DNA from 3 places in the Shewanella sp. 5S214 genome. Region 3 is predicted to be linked to each of the others. Evidence: predicted binding sites of a transcription regulator. Region 3 holds the regulator's gene; each other region holds the start of a gene.
The links. Region 3 encodes sigma-54, which starts transcription at its own class of promoters, with help from an activator protein. Its sites were predicted from a motif close to GTTGGCACGNNNNTNGNNT; they were not measured.
Positions count from the first base shown of each region.

Region 1 (6,670 bases), on a different contig from region 3:
TACCGACGGTGACACTCATTCTATCGCCAAAGATATTGAACATTTTACCCAGTTGTTTGCTGACGAGATTGTTGAAGGTGATCGATTCACTTTTGTGACTCAAAAAGGCAAGGGCGTCAGCAGCATTAAAAATGGCAAGGCTCAGGGGGATATTGCTGGTGAAGCATTTCGTCAGGCATTACTTAAGATTTGGTTAGGTGAACATCCTGCGCAACAAAGTTTACGTGAGGCCATGCTCGCTCAATAAATCTCCTGCTAGGAAGAAACGATAACAAGTGAACACTGCGCTCACGGTGGCACTTGGCTTGTTATCGCATGTCATCGCTCGTATGGCTTGCTACCAAGATTTTAACGCTAGGCTGAAAAGTCATTCCCTAGCGTTGAAATGGTCGACGTTTTGCCTTTGTCATTGTAGGTCAAGCTTGAAGCGTTGCGGCTAGCTTGTAATGCTTGTGCGAATCTATTGAGGCTGGCGATATTGAGCTCAATTAAACTGGCATTTTGGCTATTGATGTCTTTGCACTCAGCGAGTATCGATTTTGCTTGAGCAACTTTTTGTGCCAGTTCAACATCTGTGTTGATCAGCGTGTGGTGTGGATGATTAGCCAGTTTTTCGTCAGTGGTTTTCATATTGAATAAACACTGGGTTTTATCTTTGGAAAGTGCCAATAATTGATCGGCGTCTTGCTTTTCTAACGCAGCTTTCTCTGCTGAAATCAGCTGTTTTAGTTGAACTAACGTCTGATTTTGCGTATCAAGCAAAGTATGCAGTTCTGTAAGTAATTGCTTGTTTTGCGGATCGTTGGATTGTCCTGAGGATTGTACGTTTACTTGTGTCATAAGTTACTCTTGTTTTTTTAACTAACACTTCTCTATGATGCAAATGCGCACCTATTATTCTAGTGTTGTTAAAGCAAATTAAAGAGTAACGTTTAACGGTTACTCTTTGTCAAATGATAGACTGCCTAGCTCTGCTTCAAAACTAGCAATATTAGCCGCAAGTTTTTCTGGGTCGACTTTATATCGTCCTTCAGAGATTGCGAGTTTAATTTCAGCGACCTTTTTTTGGTCTACTTCAGGCAATGATGCCATTTTAGTTTGCGCGCCCTGAAGCTGTTGAGCTTGAGAGGTAATGCTAACCGAATCAGTTTTAACTGGAGTCGCTGTTTTTTGCGCCACAGCTGCAGTATCAGATTTGGTATTAGACTGCGTTTCACGTGCAGTGCGCAGTTGTGTATTAGTAGCAGTGTTATGCTTAATGTCAATTGCCATGGGAGGCTCCAGCGTAATTATCAGGTTTTCCAAACAGGCTATCGGCAGTCCAGGAAAAAACTTTAACTCTATTTTACATTCTTACTTCAACTTCGCCAATGCCAATTACAACAGCATCAAATTGTTTGCTCGTATTACTATTTTTTACTCTGATAACGTCATTGAGATTACCGTCCCGTAAAGCTTCACCAAGGGTTTTAATTTCAATATTAGCTGTTTTAGCATAAATAGAAATCGTGTCTCCTTTGCAAACAAAACACAGGTTATTACTTAAGACTGGTGAGTCTTTCGCAACCCGACGTTTTACTCTTGAACCAATTAATGAGTTGATATCTGAAAAAAATTGGCCTTTTAGACTATATTGATCAATATACATAATGTGTAAATGTTGTTGGTCAATAATTTGGTCTGGTGACAGTATCTGGTTTGCCGCGACAACGGGGTATTGAATTTCAACTCGAACTGAGAGATACATTTGCCATGGGTAGTCATAGTCTGGACTATCACAGCTCAGTTTTACCATATTATTGCGACTAATCGCTCGTTCACTGGCAAGCTCAGCCGTTATCGGTGGATAGCACCGCGGAGGATTGACACGACCTTCAAGGTTTTGTGGGGTAATTTCGACCTTAGCTTTTGAGTCTGCTTCGATTTTTTTTTCTATCGTCTCTTTAGCTAAGTCATAAATGGTCGATAGTGAGGGTGTTATTATCTCTTCGCTGGCAAATGCTGGCAAAAAAAATGTTATTGAACATAATAAACATAAAAAAAATACTTTCATAATGAAGATACTAGCTTGTTTTGCCAGAATACACCTATACTTTTAAAAACGGAAAATATGCGAGCCATCTCTGCATACACAATAAGCTAAAAAATATGCACCGATGACATAATAATTTCATTATGTCGCCGTCAAAAAAGTGTCAGCTCACCGTGTGTGAGTTAATCAATACAAATTAAAGCAAGTTGTATGCCCACTTTTTTAATTTAATGAATAGATAAGTATTCGCTGGGTTGTTGATGGTTTACACTCAAGGTTGGTAGGTCTTTAGCGATAAATGAGCTAGACGTAATCAGCTAACGTATTGTGTTGAACCTGGGTTTACTATAATTTTAATGAACAATTTTTATCCTTTTGGGTGACAGTTAACTACAAGGTCGTGTTATGTCGAGCATTTTAGATTCAGTCAATAAACGTACTCAGCTTGTCGGGCAAAACAGACTCGAGTTACTATTATTTAGGCTTAACGGCCGCCAACGGTTTGGGATTAACGTGTTTAAAGTGAAAGAGGTTTTACAATGCCCACCACTGACAACCTTACCGAAATTAAATCGTTATGTTAAAGGTGTTGCTCATATTCGTGGCGCAACGATTTCTGTTATCGATTTAAGTGCTGCAACGGGTGGTCGTCCACTGACATCAACTGAAAATTGCTTTATTATCATTTCCGAATACAACCGAAGCATTCAAGGCTTTTTAGTGAGTTCTGTTGAACGTATTATCAACATGAATTGGGAGGCAATTATGCCGCCTCCACAAGGTTCTGGTCGTTCTTCATATTTAACCGCAGTGACAGAGATAGAAGGCGAGTTGGTTGAGATTTTGGATGTTGAAAAAATTCTTGATGAAATTTCACCGGTTAAGACTTCGATCAGTCAAGAACTCAACGAAACTTTAACGATTGATAGAGAACAGCATTATCATATTATGGTTATTGATGATTCTGCAGTGGCACGTAAACAGATTATTCGTTCGTTAGAGTCTTTAAATCTGCAAATCGATACTGCCAAAGATGGTAGAGAAGCGTTAGAGATGTTGAAAAATATTGCCAAAGAAATGGATGATGTATCAGTGGAAATTCCGTTGATTATTTCTGATATTGAAATGCCTGAAATGGATGGCTACACTCTAACAGCAGAAATTCGTGATAATCCAAAGTTAAAGAATATAAAAGTCGTACTGCACACATCGTTAAGTGGTGTGTTTAACCAAGCGATGGTACAAAAAGTTGGGGCTAACGATTTTATTGCTAAGTTTAACCCCGATGAATTAGCCGCAGCGGTTAACAAACATTTGAGTTTATAATTGTTTAGAATTGAATAATATTGAACGTTCGGTCGGCTCATCGGCAAACATATTAGGAAGATAATGTGACAGATAAATCACTTGCTGAAGCAGAGTACAATCAATTTAGGCTGTTTTTAGAGCAGCATAGCGGTATTGTGTTAGGTGAGAACAAACAGTATTTAGTTCGTAGCCGCTTAGCGCCTCTGATGGGAAAGCATAATTTGCCTTCTCTATCTGAGGTGGTTAAAAAGTCGATGAAACCGATAGAGCGTCAATTACGCGCTGAAGTGATAGATGCGATGACTACTAACGAAACCTTATGGTTTCGAGACCGTTATCCATTTGAGTTACTTAGTAATTCTTTGTTGCCTGAATACAGCAAGTTGGGCCGACCATTAAAAATATGGTCTGCTGCTTGCTCATCTGGGCAAGAACCTTACTCTTTAGCGATGACAGTGTTGGAATATCAACAGCGTAAACCCGGTGCTTTGCCTGGGAGCGTGACAATTCAGGCAACAGATTTATCACCTTCTATGTTAGAGCGTTGTAAGAATGCTGAATATGATGGTTTAGCTCTGGCTCGTGGTTTGTCTGAAGAGCGTAAACGTCAGTTTTTTGATGCTTTACCGTCTGGCAATATGAAAGTGAAAGATAACGTAAAACGTTTAGTGAACTTCAGAGCACACAATCTACTTGAAAGTTATAGCTTATTAGGCAAGTTCGATATCATTTTTTGCCGTAATGTATTGATTTATTTTGCGCCAGAGGCAAAGGCTACCATTTTGCGGCAATTTGCTGCCGCACTTAATCCTAAAGGTATCTTATTCTTAGGTGCGTCAGAATCTCTTGCGGGGTTAACCGAAGAGTTTAATATGGTTCGCTGTAATCCCGGTATCTATTACCAGAAAAAAACCTAGCTAAAACAGTTGATTAGATTCACCTCGTGCCGACGGTCGTCGGCATGTTAGTTTTTTTATTTTATTCTCCCATTATAAAATTGTTGGCATAACCTTTGCTTTATATCTATCAGTTAGCTGATGGAGGCAATTTTATGGCGATTAATTTCGATAATGCATTAGGTGTTCACCAATATTCTTTGGGCGTACGAGCTCAAAGAGCTGAAGTGATTTCAAGTAACATCGCCAATGCCAACACTCCTCATTATAAAGCTCGAGATGTTAATTTTGCTTCTGCTATGCAAGCAGCAAGCTCACATCAGAAGGGTTTGAGCATGAGTCAAACCACAGAAAAACATTTCGATTTAACAGCGTTAAGTCAACAACATGTCCAATATCGTGTTCCAAATCAAGCCGATACAGGTGACGGTAATACTGTTGATACGCAGAAAGAACAATCAGCATTTATGCAAAATGCGCTCGAATATCAAATGTCATTAGGCTTCCTTGAAGGTAAGTTTAATGGCATGCGTAAAGCTTTGCGAGGTGATTAATCATGAGTTTATTTAATGTTTTCAATGTGTCTGGATCAGGTATGTCTGCGCAGTCAGTGCGTTTGAATACCACTGCCAGTAATATTGCCAATGCGGATTCTGTATCAAGCAGTGTTGATAAAACTTATCGAGCACGTCATCCCATTTTTGAGGCTGAAATGCTTAAAGCTAATAGCCAGCAAAATAGTTCGCCGGGTGTTAATGTCAAAGGCATTGTTGAAAGTGATAAACCATTAATAAAAGAATACTCGCCAGATCATCCGATGGCTGATGGTGATGGTTTTATTTATAAACCGAATGTCAATGTGATGGAAGAAATGGCCGATATGATTTCTGCATCACGCTCTTATCAAATGAACGTTCAGGTGGCTGATGCAACTAAGTCTATGTTGCAACAGACGTTAAGGATGGGTAAATAGTATGATTATTCAAGGAGGTAACAATGAGCCTCGTTAATTCTTACAGTCAGTCTTTACCGCAACAATCCAGTAGCACATCAAATACAAGTGCTACCACGAAAAGTTCTGTACAGACAAATACAACCAGCACTACTACGGGGAACCCTTTCCTTGACGGAATTCGTTTACCCGAAGAAAGTGCTATCCCTGAATCAAAAGATCAGATGTTAAAGCAAGAAGATTTTTTTGCTTTACTCAGTCAACAGTTGTCTATGCAAGATCCTTTTAAACCGGTTGATAATGATCAAATGATTGCCCAAATGGCATCGTTTTCGACGGTTGACGGTATTTCAAATCTGAATGATGAGATCCTTAACCTCAATACGGTAATGAGTTCTAGCCAAGCGTTACAAGCATCAGGCTTGGTGGGTCGAAAAGTGCTTATCCCTTCTGATACCGGGGCGATTTCTTCTGAAAGCCCTGAGATTAAAGGTGTGATCAGTACGCCATCTGCAATTGAAACGATTACGGTGAAAATTGAAGATGAGTCGGGTCAGGTGATTAAGAGCTTTGATGTCGATGGCAGTAAAGGCGGCAATGTTGATGTGACATGGGATGGCTTAGGTAAGGATGGCCAACCCGTCAAAGCGGGTAATTATTCGATTAAGGCCAGTGGTAAAGTGGATGGCACCGCACAAGATTTAGCGGTATCAACTTATGCACACGTGACAAGTGTGTCATTGGGCACTGCCGCGACAGGGGCTATTTTGAATTTGCGTGGAGTAGGCGGAATTAAGTTATCTGACGTACTCGCAGTATCTGAAACATAGTAAGGCCTGTATTGAATTATTGGCTTTATTGATAAATGAATTAATTGTGAGAGGTGAACTATGTCATTTAACATTGCACTGAGTGGTATTGCTGCCGCGCAAAAAGACTTAAATACAACCGCGAATAATATCGCAAACGTGAATACTATTGGTTTCAAAGAATCACGAGCCGAGTTTGCTGATGTGTACGCAAATTCTATTTTTTCGAACAGTAAAACCGCTGTCGGTGGTGGAGCAACCACCACTCAAGTGGCACAGCAATTTCATCAAGGTAGCTTGCAATTTACCAGTAACTCACTGGATATGGCTATCAGTGGCGGTGGTTTCTTCGTTACGTCGTCTGAGTTAGGGTCGCAAGATCAGTCATATACACGTGCAGGGGCATTTAAAGTTGACTCGGCCAACTATATGGTCGATTCAGCGGGTAACTTTTTACAAGGTTTCCCTGTTGATGAAGATGGTAACTCGACTTCTGTGAGTTTAACCACAACCCAACCGATTAAGATCCCTGACACTGCAGGTAGCCCAGTGCAAACCGGAAATGTTGGTTTGCAAATGAACCTTAATGTGGGTGAAACCGCATTAGACCCAGCTAATTTTAATCCAAACGATTCTGACACGTTTAATAATTCAACCTCGGTGACAATTTATG
Region 1 is NZ_JBGOOV010000005.1:73,254-79,923, forward strand. Features, by position in the region: gene ACED29_RS04740 (chalcone isomerase family protein) at 1-247, shown strand, start outside; gene ACED29_RS04745 (flagella synthesis protein FlgN) at 355-840, opposite strand; gene flgM (flagellar biosynthesis anti-sigma factor FlgM) at 940-1,272, opposite strand; gene flgA (flagellar basal body P-ring formation chaperone FlgA) at 1,346-2,053, opposite strand; gene ACED29_RS04760 (chemotaxis protein CheV) at 2,438-3,358, shown strand; gene ACED29_RS04765 (protein-glutamate O-methyltransferase CheR) at 3,424-4,257, shown strand; gene flgB (flagellar basal body rod protein FlgB) at 4,392-4,790, shown strand; gene flgC (flagellar basal body rod protein FlgC) at 4,793-5,209, shown strand; gene flgD (flagellar hook assembly protein FlgD) at 5,233-6,018, shown strand; gene flgE (flagellar hook protein FlgE) at 6,079-6,670, shown strand, end outside.
Region 1: the regulator sigma-54 is predicted to act here: its motif matches at 2,232-2,250, upstream of flgA (flagellar basal body P-ring formation chaperone FlgA).

Region 2 (6,670 bases), on a different contig from region 3:
AAGTCGATAAAAAACTTGCTGCGCACTCCTGCGCCATTCAGTATTAATGCTTGTTCAGCAACCGTCATTTGCTCTACCACATCAATATCGCCAATCACTTTAGCGTGCGCGAATGACGGCAGCATCAACACTAAACTCATACCCATTAAAGCTAATAACTTCATATAAACTCTCTAAAAAACGCCACAAAAATAACCACAGAAAGAATAAAAAGTGGTTTTATGCCTGGCAATATATGCCGCAACCAAATCACATACTAAAACTCAGCGATTAACCGTTAATAGCTTATTTGCCGAGTATTGCACTTCGAGGTTGCATTAGGGGTTAACCACGAACACCTAACTTAAATTGGCCATTCTGATTAAACATCAACGCTTGCTTGTGCTTAGGTGAAATTAAAATTGGACCATCATCAAAAAACAAGAAGCACTTCCAATTACGCACAAAGACATCCCAACGCGTTTCAATGATTTGGTACTTTTCATAACAAAAATACACCACCACATCATCAGGCCATTGAATATGTGTACTAACAGCTTCAGGCATCGCGTTGTCCAGTGAGTCCCACGCCGATTGCCAATGTTCTGTTGCCATCCAAGCGTCTTGCTTTATTGGCCAATCGCCTTTCTCAAATAATTCCGCCCGACTGCTCTTATTGCTTATCCACTTATCCCACACTTCCATGGCACTTTTATCGGTCAGTGGTTTAATCAAGGCCTTATCATCATCTGATACAGGCAAATCTTTATGGTTAAAAATCCACTTACGCTTATAAAGATCAAACGGAATATATGAATGTGACAAACAACTGCCCCTAGCAATAGAAAATGAAACACAATTATAGCGCTAAACCCGATCAGACTGCGATAGTGATAAACACAAATGATGAGATGATTTGTTAAAAAGATTAATGCTGTAGTTAAAAATATTGATACGAGTAAATATCTTAATTCTGGTAAGGGACAATGAAATAAATCAGATGATGAGAAAAGACAGAGAATGAGCATAGGAGTAGTTTATATGGTCTCCCCACAGGGACTCGAACCCCGATCGGCCGCTTAGGAGGCGGCTGCTCTATCCTGTTGAGCTATAGAGAGACCCAGTGATTATACTGAGTTTATAATCGAATTAAACCTTTTAAATTTAATTGCTTAATTAACAACCAACTAGTTCTTAATCGCAATGTCATTCACTTGAATATTATAAGCACTGTCGATACCGTCAAAGATTGCCGTTGAACTGTCTTCGGTCACTTGTTCGATAACCACATTCGCCCGACTTTTAGTCGCGATAGCGCGCATAGAGTTGAATCTGTCGGGGATGTTTTTCTGTAGGACGATTTGGAACTTATCACCCATTTTAACGCCATTTTTACGGCCTAAATTGATGATAATGCGATCACCATCTCTTGCCACAATTTGGCCTAGTAATGGTCGGCAATTGAGTTGCTTATCTAACGACATAACGCTTTGTTGTAAAATATCACTGATCGCCTGGCCATAAGATGATCGCCAAAAGCGTTGATTCGCTGGTGACACTATTTCTTGTCGTTCAAATTCCCAAGGCGCTGATGTCGCGAATGATTCCGACCAGACAACTTCACCGCTAATGCCATGATAAAGAGTTAATTTAAGGATAAATTGCCTCAGTGGATCATCTTCTACAAAGCCCAAATAACTGCTTTGTACTGGTTCAGTTGAAATATCAATAATTTCGGGCTGCAGCAAATATTGGCTGTCGGTAAGTTCACCTAACCAACTGGGTATGCGGTTACCTCTAAAATTGACCAATTGATTGGTATTATCAATTTTCTCATCTGCATGTAGCCTGGCAAAACTGTATCGCGATTGCGCGTTAATCGCTTTGCCTAATTGTTCGGTAATGCGCTCTTCAAAGTGGGCTAATTGACCATAGCGTAATTGTTCGCGTTCTTGTAAATAAGCTTGAGGCAGCATAATCGCAGCTTTGAGTGATTGGCTTTTACATTGGGCATCGGACTCTTGTTCGCTAAGCTCAAGCTGTAAAATGACAGTAATAGTATGCTCGCTGATCATTTCACTCATTAATTCAACATTATTGGCCGAGCCCATACGCTGCATTTGAAAAGTATCTTGAGTAAGCCGTCCTTGATTAATTTGTTGTTCGCTAGAAAAGTTAACTCCCGCTTTTAAACTGGCATAATTTAATGCTTGGCTGATAGCGTCTTCGCGAGCTTTATCAATATCGCCATTAACAATTTTGGCTTTGCCAGTCACTTCAATTTGTTCAGCAAATGCAGACATTGTCACTAGCAAGCCACTTGCACATAATATGGCTATGACAGCAAGATGACTAAAGGGATTAGCTCGGTTAGTAGGGCTGTGTCGGATCAGCATACGATGTCCTAATGTCAAAAAAACGTCTATTTGGCCTAATAAAATGAATTAAGCTTACTCTATATTTTACAAAGCAAAAATTGTGCCTATAACCGCTTTAATAGTTTTTTTTAGATGTAGGGTAATTATAGTAAAGCTTCTAACGCATTTGCCGATATAAAGGAACGAATATTAAAGAGTAAAAAATTGACCTTAGTTACCGATAAATAAGGCGATAAAATGACTCATTTATACCAAGACTTGCGGCATTTTTGTAAGAGGAATTATTATGATTAATAGGCTTGTTGTCCCCACGGTCATACTGGCGTCATTGACGTTAGCTGCATGCACCCAAACGCCTAATGCTGCCAATAATCTTGCCTTTAGTAATAACGGTAAATTTGTCAAAGTGGTCGATGAAGATCAGGTTTATCAGCACAAGCTAGCTTATGATATACAAGCTGTTGGAATATCGCCTAAGGGCCAGGTCAATGTGTGGGCAGAAAAGTTAGTCAACGAATTAGTATTGCAAAATGATGCCCTTCGCCCTGATGAACCACTGCTCATTTCTACGCCGGTAATGGCCAGCAATTTAAATACATCCAATGAGTTAGGCCTTCAATTACAGCAAGGATTGCTTGCTGCATTCCATGCCCATGAGTTTAATTTGGTTGATTTAAACGTCGCAACCAATTTACGCGCAACAGAGCAAGGTGAATTTATGTTGAGCCGAAACTGGGAGCTGTTGCGTTCCGATTTACCGGTAGCGCACGTTTTGGTATCAACCATGACCTTAACACCTGAAGGAATAGTCTTTAACGGCCGAATAGTGAATGTGACCAATAATAGAGTGGTTTCTGCGGTGCAATCATTTGTGGCGGCGTCGAGCTTATCGGGTTATTTACAACCGTCTGAAATGATTGAATCGCGTAATGGTTTACTGTATCGCCACGAAAATAAGGGCGACAGTCGTTATACCGTATTAGGAGATAAGCTATGAAGTCGTTAATGTTAATTGTGCTGGTACTGTTAACTGGCTGTGTAAGCAAGGATAAATATGTCCAGTGGGAAACCGAAGCTCCAGCCTCGTTCCCTACCCTAACCGCAATTGGTTATGCACCCTTAGCGACTCAGCCAAGCAAAGAACCATCGCATCGTATTTTAATGGCAATGCAAGCATCAAAAATTGCTGCATATCGTGAGTTAGCAGAGCAAGTGTATGGCCAAAAGATTACCGCAAACAGCGACGTGAGTGAGTGGTTATTAACTGACGACAACGTTAAGTCTAGCGTGAGTGGCATTATTCGCGGGGCTAAAGTGGTAAAAACCTACCCAGCAGGTGAGTTTTATGTCACTGAGTTAGCACTTGATTTTAAACAAGTATGGCAGTTATACGAACAACAAAATCGCCCTAAGCGGGTAAAAGAAGTGACTTACTTCTAGGGCCGATTCACATTAGCAGTTCAGACGATTTTATTAGATAAATGCTCAGTTGCTAGATTAACTTTTACAACAATGCCGCTGATATCAGCGGCATTTTTTATTGTATGGTTTACCACTAATCGTTAAAAGTTCAGTTTAAACACTAAACCGAATGCGGCTTGGTTTTCCATGTCTTCAGTGACATCGGGATAACTTAACTGCATTTCACCGCCAAAATAGTAACCAGCATAAGCGTTAAGGCTAACGTTAGTCGTTGCTTGCCAACCTGCGCGAGCAAAGCCTACCCATTCTTCAACTTCAATGGTTTTGTCATCGTCAGCAATTAAAAAACGCTCTGTTCGCATTGAGCTGCCCACGCCAAAATCCCAGTCACGATTATATTGATAACTTAACTCTAATCCTGCAGGGCCACTAAAACCAGCTTGGAACGGGTTAGCAAGTACCCACTTGTCGCTTATCTGCCAACGCACGGCTAAATAAGGCAAGGTGCGCACTTCTGAAATATCATTTAAATATGCCACACCGAAACCAAGCATATTACCCGAATCAAAGCGGTACATCCCCGAGGCGACGACACCATAACTTTGTGCATTTGAAGATGATGCCGTATCAGCATAGGCATACTGTAATTTGGGTGCGATGAGAAACATCCAATGATTATCTAAGCGATACGATAGTGATAAACCAGCACTGTACTGATGGATGGTTGACCAAGGTTGAGTATTGCTGTGTAACAGGCTGTTTTGGTTAATATCCCAGTCATAATCGAGATTATCGTAGCCTAAGTTTGCCCCTATAGACCACTGACGATTAAGTGGCATGTTTGCCGAAAAACTGGTTTTCCATGTATCTCGTTGTAACTGATTAGGGTTAGCACTCTCTGCGCCTACATTAGCGGTGCCCGTTGATGTACGAGCAACAGTGAGTGAAAACGGTGAACGTTCTGGTGCCGCTAAAGCATGCTGACTTAACAGCAGACCCGATACGCACAATAATGACCGTACAGATAAATTCAGTGACTTATTCTGTGCCGGAGAAGAAATTACCTTAGTGTTGTAAAGCGTCATACTAATCTGCTTCCCTTCAAATAATGAAATAAACTGAATATTACTTTGGCTTAATTGCTCAAGTAATACTGCTATATGGCCAATTAAGTTCAACTTGAGGTTGAGTTTATTTTACGCCCACTTTATGTGCTCGTAAAAACATGTCGGCGGTATCTTGCAGGTATTGTTGTCTGGTGACGATTAAATCTTCTATTTCTAAGCCTAACTCTAGGCGTAATTTTAGCTCACCAAACAACATTAAACACAATCTAACCGCACTTTCATGAGGGTTTTCAAAAAAGTATTCGTTGTGTTCATTGACTTTTGTTAGGTAGTTTCGAACCAATCCTAGTACATGCTTAGGGCCTGCATTATAAAACAATCTAGACACTTCTGGGTGAGTATCGGCTTGAGCAACACAGGTTTTAAACACTGTCATGGCTTCTTTGCTAACAATCATTTCGCCAAACTGCTGTGCAAATAACAAAATAACCTGTTGTGGTTGGCTGGCATCAATTAAGGCATCGTCAGTGAGTTGATGCACAACACATTTCGATTCAATCGCAGACACAAATAAATCGTCTTTAGAACCAAAATGGGAGTAAACAGTTTGTTTTGATACACCGGCATGCTTGGCCACTTCATCCATACTGGTATTAGGGAAACCATGATGACAAAAAAGATCAATCGCAGACTCGAGCACCTGAGCACGCTTTTGTTCACTGCGGCTGATGTGGATCTGCCCGCTGGGATTAAGGGCTGTGTGTTGTTTTGTCATATTGGTTCCATAAATTAGCTCATTAAGCAAATCAAGCCTCTGCATTGCTGATCAGCATTTAGCCTAATAGTAACCAAAAATAGACTGGACAGTCTAGTTTTATAAAATTAGACTATCGAGTCTAGTTAACATTAAAGTTACATTTTACGTTGTGCTGAAAACCTATGAGCTTATTGCCTTTCATGCCAACGGCGAAAAATAAATCAACATTGACACTATTAATTGCTTTGCAAGGAATAAACTTATGAACGCGTCAAAGACATTCACTGCCATCATTCGATACTGGGCGCTAAGTTTAAGCTTAATCGTTTTAAGCGGTTGTGGCTCTGAGGTAAAAGAACACTCGCATACAATTGACTATCAAGCGGTGTTATCACAAAGCTTAGTGTTAAATGACCATTACCAGCATATGCAAACCTATACAGGGACAATTCGCTCAGCCAATACCACAGGTATTGGCTTTGAGCTTGCGGGTAAGCTCAACAATATCTCAGTCGACAGTGGCGATACTGTGACTAAAGGTCAAACATTAGCCCTACTTGATATCGAGTTATTAACGGCCGAACAACAGCAACTGCAAGCCAGTTTATTACAAACCCAAGCGGACATCGATTTAGCCAAAAGCACCTTAGTTCGCACTCAAAAACTAAAACAACAAAATTATGTGTCTGAACAGCAGCTTGATGAAACCCAGCAACAAGTCATTAGCTTACAAGCGAATCAAAAGCGCATAGAAGCCAGCTTAAGTGCCACCCATTTAAAAATTGAAAAATCGACATTGTTAGCTCCATTCAATGGCACTATCAGTCAGCGGTTTCATAATGTCGGCGAAGTGATTGCGCTAGGCAGTCCGGTTTTTACCTTAGTGGGTAACAGTGAGCCTTTAGCTTATATTGGGGTACCAATTGATATTGCACAGCAGTTAGCCGCCGAGCAGATGGTAGATGTCCGTGTAGGTAAACAAACCTTTACCGCTAAAATTGCCGGTATTAGTGCCGAGGTCAATACCATTAGTCGCACGGTGCAGTTGCGTATTCATTTGCCCGACT
Region 2 is NZ_JBGOOV010000005.1:66,434-73,103, reverse strand. Features, by position in the region: gene ACED29_RS04740 (chalcone isomerase family protein) at 1-164, opposite strand, end outside; gene ACED29_RS04735 (DUF2947 domain-containing protein) at 325-804, opposite strand; tRNA gene ACED29_RS04730 (tRNA-Arg) at 1,022-1,097, opposite strand; gene ACED29_RS04725 (flagellar assembly protein FlgT) at 1,167-2,375, opposite strand; gene ACED29_RS04720 (FlgO family outer membrane protein) at 2,644-3,354, shown strand; gene ACED29_RS04715 (LPP20 family lipoprotein) at 3,351-3,797, shown strand; gene ACED29_RS04710 (DUF6268 family outer membrane beta-barrel protein) at 3,920-4,864, opposite strand; gene ACED29_RS04705 (TetR/AcrR family transcriptional regulator) at 4,971-5,621, opposite strand; gene ACED29_RS04700 (efflux RND transporter periplasmic adaptor subunit) at 5,866-6,670, shown strand, end outside.
Region 2: the regulator sigma-54 is predicted to act here: its motif matches at 2,447-2,465, upstream of ACED29_RS04725 (flagellar assembly protein FlgT).

Region 3 (6,670 bases):
GCACCACAGAATTTAATAAACTCGGTTTAATTGCTAGTCGAGTCAGTGCCGAACACATGGAGCATTACGCCTCAAGTGACATTACTCACTTTACTAAACCTGTTTACCTCATTTACCCTGAAAACGGCCAAGCGCAATGGCAATTAAGCGCAGATAGAGGCCAATTGAATAAAAATACCAGCCAAGTCATATTAGAAAATAATGTTATTATTGATGCCATTAATATAGAAGAACCCCTGCAGTCACTCAGTACCCAAGCTGTTTCGGTGGATTTAACCACTATGATCGGCACCTCACAAGAGATGGTGTACATCAAAGGTAAAGGGTTTATTATTCAAGGTTTAGGTCTACATGCTGACTTGAATTCGCAAAAATTATCGCTACTCAGCCAGGTAGAAGGAACATATGAGCCACATTAATCGCCTCAACACTCACGCCAATGTTATGTTATTTGGCAGCATATTTTGCCTGCTGAGTTTACCTACCATAGCGAAACAAGGTGATCTTCAACAAGAGTTGAAAATTGCCTCAGTAAGCCAGTCTGCTGACATTAAAAATAATCAAATTGTTTTTAATGGTCCTGTTACCGTTACTCAAGGCACTATTAACATTAATGCTGATGAGTTACGGGCGTTTACTCCCGAAAATAGCACCAGTAAAAAACTCATCGCTATAGGTAACCCTGCAACGTTTTCACAAGAGTTAGACGACGGTCAAATTGGTACCGCCAGTGCCAACGAAATAAGCTATGATCTTGCTACCACTACACTGACATTGACAGGTAATGCCAAACTGGATCAATCTGGTAGCCAAGTAACTGGTAACCGTATTAAGTACAACATTAACGCTCAAGAGCTGATTGCTGAAAGTACTGGTACAGGGAAAGATCGCGTTATTACTATTATTCAACCTGAGAATTTCCAAGACGAGACTGCACCAAAGCAAAAGCTCCCTGAAATTCCTGTTAAAAAGCAGATCAAACCATGACCCAAATAACCCTAACGGCTGAAAATTTAGCTAAAAGCTATAAAACTCGTCAGGTTGTTAAAGATGTGAGTTTAACCGTTAAAACAGGCCAAATTGTCGGTCTTTTAGGCCCCAATGGTGCAGGTAAAACAACCACGTTTTATATGGTTGTCGGCTTAGTGCAAAGCGATAAAGGTCGGATCTTAATTGATGATGACGATTTAACCGCCGACCCAATGCATCTTAGAGCTCGCAAAGGGATTGGTTACTTGCCGCAAGAAGCCAGTATTTTTCGCAAACTGACCGTATACGACAATATTATGGCCGTATTGCAGACTCGTAAAGAACTCACTACCGACCAACGGATTGAGCAAGTAGAGCATTTATTAGAAGAATTCCATATCACCCATATTCGCGACAGCCAAGGCATGTCGTTGTCTGGTGGGGAACGTCGTCGAGTAGAGATAGCGCGCGCGCTGGCCGCTAATCCTAAATTTATTTTGCTCGATGAGCCTTTTGCGGGGGTTGACCCTATTTCTGTCATCGACATAAAAAAAATCATTCAACAGCTTAAAAACCGCGGCTTAGGGGTATTAATTACCGATCATAACGTACGTGAAACCTTAGACGTCTGTGAGCGCGCTTATATTGTCAGCCAGGGCAATTTAATTGCCGAAGGCACACCTGATGAGATATTGAGTAATCAACAAGTTCGGGCTGTGTACTTAGGTGAACAATTCAAGCTATAGTTACTTTACTGGCCTTTTAGTCTATCTAACTCATTTCATTGAACGATATCTAAATAGCGTTAAATGTCATTGATGTATGTGACAATCGATTACAGTTTTCGAGATTGTCATTTTTATGGAAATCATCTAGGGATAAGCGGTAAATGAAAGCGTCACTCCAACTCAAAATGGGTCAACACTTAACCATGACCCCTCAATTGCAGCAAGCGATCCGCTTACTGCAATTATCGTCATTGGAGCTACAGCAAGAAATCCAACAAGCATTGGACTCAAACCCATTGCTTGAAATAGAAGATGAGTTTTCTCAAGCAAAAGACTCAGTAAAAGAAAGTCGCGACCAATCTGACACCGACTTTAGTGACAACAGCGTGGTCAATATAGAAAAAGACACCTCAACAGTCGACACAGCAGAATCCATGACCAAAGAAACCATGGACGATTTAGCTATGGATACCACATGGGATGAAGTGTACACCGCCTCACCAATGTCAGGTTCAGGCAGTGCTAGCATGCGCGATGATGATATGCCATTCCAAGGTGAAACGACTGAAGGCTTATATGAGCATTTAGAGTGGCAAAAAAATCTCACGCCATTTTCTGACACAGATCGAGCAATTGCTACCGCGATCATTGATGCCATTGATGAACGCGGCTATTTAACCCAAAGCACTGAAGATATTCTCGAAGCCATGGGTGATGAAAGTGTTGAACTAGATGAAGTTGAAGCGGTATTAAAACGTATTCAACACTTTGATCCCGTTGGTGTTGCCGCACGAGATTTAAGCGAATGTTTATTCATTCAATTAGCCCAATATGCCGACACAACCCCACATATAGACAATGCCCGTCTGCTCATTAAAGACTATTTAGATTTAATTGCTGGGCGCGATTTTAGATTATTGATGCGCAAAACCAAGCTCAAAGAAAACGAGTTGCGTGACGCAATCACCTTAATCCAGTCACTTAACCCTCGCCCGGGCTTGTTAGTCACCGCTATTGATGACGAATATGTTATTCCTGATGTAACCGTACTAAAGAAGAATGGCCGTTGGGTTGTAGAGTTAAACCCGGACAATATGCCTAAAATTGGCGTTAATCAACAATATGCAGCCATGGCTAGAAGCAGTAAAAACTCTGCCGATAGCCAATTTATTCGCGGTCATTTACAAGAAGCTAAATGGTTCATCAAGAGTATCGAAAGCCGCAATGAGACCTTATTGAAAGTCGCCAATTGTATTGTGCAATTTCAGCAAGGTTTCTTTGAATATGGTGAAGAAGCCATGAAACCTATGGTACTCAATGATATTGCTGAAGCAGTAGAAATGCATGAATCGACTATTTCACGGGTTACCACTCAAAAATATATGCACACACCACGTGGGCTATTTGAATTAAAGTACTTTTTCTCTAGTCATGTCAGCACCGACGATGGCGGAGAATGCTCATCTACCGCTATTCGTGCTTTTATCAAAAAACTGGTTGCGGCAGAAAACCAGCAAAAGCCATTAAGTGACAGCAAAATGGCCCAACTGCTGGCAGATCAGGGGATCAACGTTGCGCGTCGTACGATTGCAAAATACCGCGAAGCGATGCTCATTCCACCCTCAAACCAACGTAAGAGTTTATAACCTACAAGGCAACGGAGGATTTTTATGCTTATCAATATGACAGGTAGAAATATCGACATTACCGAATCTTTACGTGAATACGTTCAAGGTAAATTTTCAAAGCTTGAACGACACTTCGATCAGATCAATAATGTACACGTTGTGCTCAATGTAGAAAAATTACAACAAAAAGCAGAAGCTAAAATCAACCTTAATGGTGCAGAGATTTTTGCCATGTCAGAAAGCACTGATATGTATGCTGCAATAGACGCCCTGATCGATAAACTCGACCGTCAGGTAATTAAACACAAAGAGAAGTATACAAAACACTAACGATGGAACTTTGTACCATTCTGCAGCCGGAATGCACTACCTGTGCCACACCGGGCAGTAAGAAAAAAGTACTGGAACTCATCAGCAATTTAGTCGCTGCCCAGTACCCACCCCTATCTTCGCAAGAGGTTTTTGAAAGCCTATTAGCGAGAGAGAAAATGGGTAGCACAGGTATAGGAAATGGCATTGCGATACCTCATGGTAGATTAACGACCATAGAGCATCCGATCGCAATATTTATTAAATGTGAAGAAGCCATTGCCTTTGATGCAATCGATAAACAGCCCGTGGATATTTTATTTGCTTTGTTAGTACCTGCAGATCAGTGCCAACAGCATTTAAGCACGCTATCAAGCGTGGCTCAAAAATTAAGCGATAAGCAAATATTGAAACAGCTTCGTAAAACTCACGACTCAACAGAACTTTATCGGGTTATTACTGCATGAAACTTGTCATAGTATCGGGACGTTCAGGCTCAGGAAAATCTGTTGCTCTAAGAGTATTAGAAGATCTAGGGTATTATTGTGTTGATAATTTGCCTTTACCACTGATTGGCATATTACTGGCTCAGCTCAAAGGTAATAACGATCTAGTGGCAATTAGTGTTGATGTACGCAACATTGCCGAGCAAGGTAAAGTCCTTCAAGATCAACTTGCCTTACTTGAACATGACACTGAAATTATTAGCTTCTTTTTGAATTCTAATGATAAAGTGCTACTCAAACGCTATAGCGAAACGCGTCGATTACACCCGTTATCTAAAAATCATATTTCACTGCAAGAAGCGATCATATTAGAAGGCCGTTTACTTGAGCCTATCGCAAAAATTGTTGATCATTATATTGACACCTCTGCCCTGAATATTTACGAATTAAGCGACCAAGTCAGGCAAATATTGTTAGGTAGTGTCGATAAAGAGTTAGTGATTAACTTTGAGTCTTTTGGCTTTAAACACGGTATGCCAACAGAAGCTGACTTTATGTTTGATGTGCGCTTTTTACCTAATCCACACTGGGAAATAGCACTACGACCACTCACAGGTTTAGACGAACCGGTACAAGAGTTTTTAGGTCGGCAACCTCTAGTGAATAAGTTTATCTGGCAAATTGAAAACTTATTTGAAACCTGGATGCCGCATTTAGAACGTAATAACCGCAGCTATCTGACTATCGCCATTGGTTGCACCGGTGGCCAGCATCGCTCGGTATATATAGCCGATCAATTAGCAAAAAGGTTTAGACATGGCAGTAAACATACAGTTAATGCTCGCCACAGAGAATTAAATTTAACTGATACTGACAGCTAACTGAGCATAGGATCGCGCTAATGATCAAACTTGAACGCCAAGTAACCATTTCAAATAAATTGGGGTTACATGCTCGAGCTGCAACAAAACTTGCTGTTTTAGCGGGTGATTTTGATGCCAGTATCACGTTAACTCAAGGCGATAAAAACGCCAGTGCAGCAAGTGTACTTGGGTTATTAATGCTTGAAAGTGGCATAGGTAAAATGATCACAGTAACAGCCCAAGGCCCAGATGCTGAAGTGGCATTAAATGCCGTATGTGATCTCATTAATGCTAAATTTGATGAGTCTTGCTAAATTATTTAGTGATACTTTCACTAATTACTGATCGTTAAGCCATCATCACTTATTTATTTCCATCTTTAAATGAAGTCGTCATACTAACCAAACTGCCACGATATTGCTGTTCGAAGGTTAACGATCAGTTCCTCGATAATATTAGCCTTTATATTGAAAACGCGCGGCGGATCCCCAGCTGATTAAGTATTCGTTCTCTTAAGAGATATTAGCGTTGTAGCCAATTTCAATCACGGTTCTCGCTTGACCAAACACCGATATAATCGGACGTTAATTTTTGTGTAAAGCAACATCAGCAGTTCAGACTTTCGTTTGGAGCAAGTCACTCAACGATTTTATTGCTGCATTTCATTTCTTGCCCGCAGATAACAATTCTTGCATCAATATGCCAAACAGAGAAACTGAAACTGCCCAAAACCATTACATACAGAATCATATTCGTATGACAAATAGGAAGTTGATATATGGGTAAAGAGTACCTAGATAATGAAATAACAGAACAACGACTCAATCAACTCGCTCAAGCGTTAGACAGTGGATTGTTTGTTCATGCTCGCAATATGTTACATGCAATGTCACCCAACGATGTCGCCCTCATTCTCGAATCATCACCACCAAAAAATCGACAAGTCTTATGGCAATTAATTGATCAACAATATGCGGGTGAGATCCTGGATGAATTAGGTGAAGAACTGAAAGATTCGCTCATCAGCAGCATGACACCAGAGAAACTCGCCCAGGCCACAATAGGAATGGACACCGATGATCTTGCTTATATTCTTCGCAGCTTGCCCGATGCGGTTTACAAGAAAGTACTCAAGTCAATGCGAAGCCAGGACAGAGATAGAGTAGAACAAGCACTGCGCTACCCGGATGATACTGCCGGCAGCATAATGAACACAGATACGGTTACCCTAAGACCCGATGTTAATATCGAAGTAGTGTTACGCTATTTACGTCAACGCGGTAATTTACCAGATACCACTGATACATTATATGTTGTCGATCGCCATGACCATGTTTTAGGTGGCGTCAGATTGGTCGACTTACTCACATGCGATCCGAGTGTCACAGTTCGCAGCATTATGGACACCGAGCTAGAAAGTATTCCGGTTGAGATGTCAGATAAAGATGTTGCGCAAAAATTTGAACGACTCGATTGGATATCTGCCCCTGTAGTAGACAGCCAAGCAAAATTACTTGGACGAATAACCATTGATGACGTTATCGATGTGATCCGTGAAGATGCCGAGCATTCCATGATGGGGATGGCAGGCATGGATGATGATGAAGATACCTTCGGCCCAGTGCTTAAAAGTACTCTAAGACGCTCTCTATGGCTAACCATCAATCTATTTGCCGCATTACTAGCATCATCTGTCAGTAATATGTTTGAAGGCACCTTAGAGCAAT
Region 3 is NZ_JBGOOV010000016.1:47,173-53,842, reverse strand. Features, by position in the region: gene lptC (LPS export ABC transporter periplasmic protein LptC) at 1-419, shown strand, start outside; gene lptA (lipopolysaccharide transport periplasmic protein LptA) at 406-987, shown strand; gene lptB (LPS export ABC transporter ATP-binding protein) at 984-1,715, shown strand; gene ACED29_RS12090 (RNA polymerase factor sigma-54) at 1,859-3,343, shown strand; gene hpf (ribosome hibernation promoting factor) at 3,368-3,655, shown strand; gene ptsN (PTS IIA-like nitrogen regulatory protein PtsN) at 3,658-4,101, shown strand; gene rapZ (RNase adapter RapZ) at 4,098-4,961, shown strand; gene ACED29_RS12070 (HPr family phosphocarrier protein) at 4,982-5,257, shown strand; gene mgtE (magnesium transporter) at 5,722-6,670, shown strand, end outside.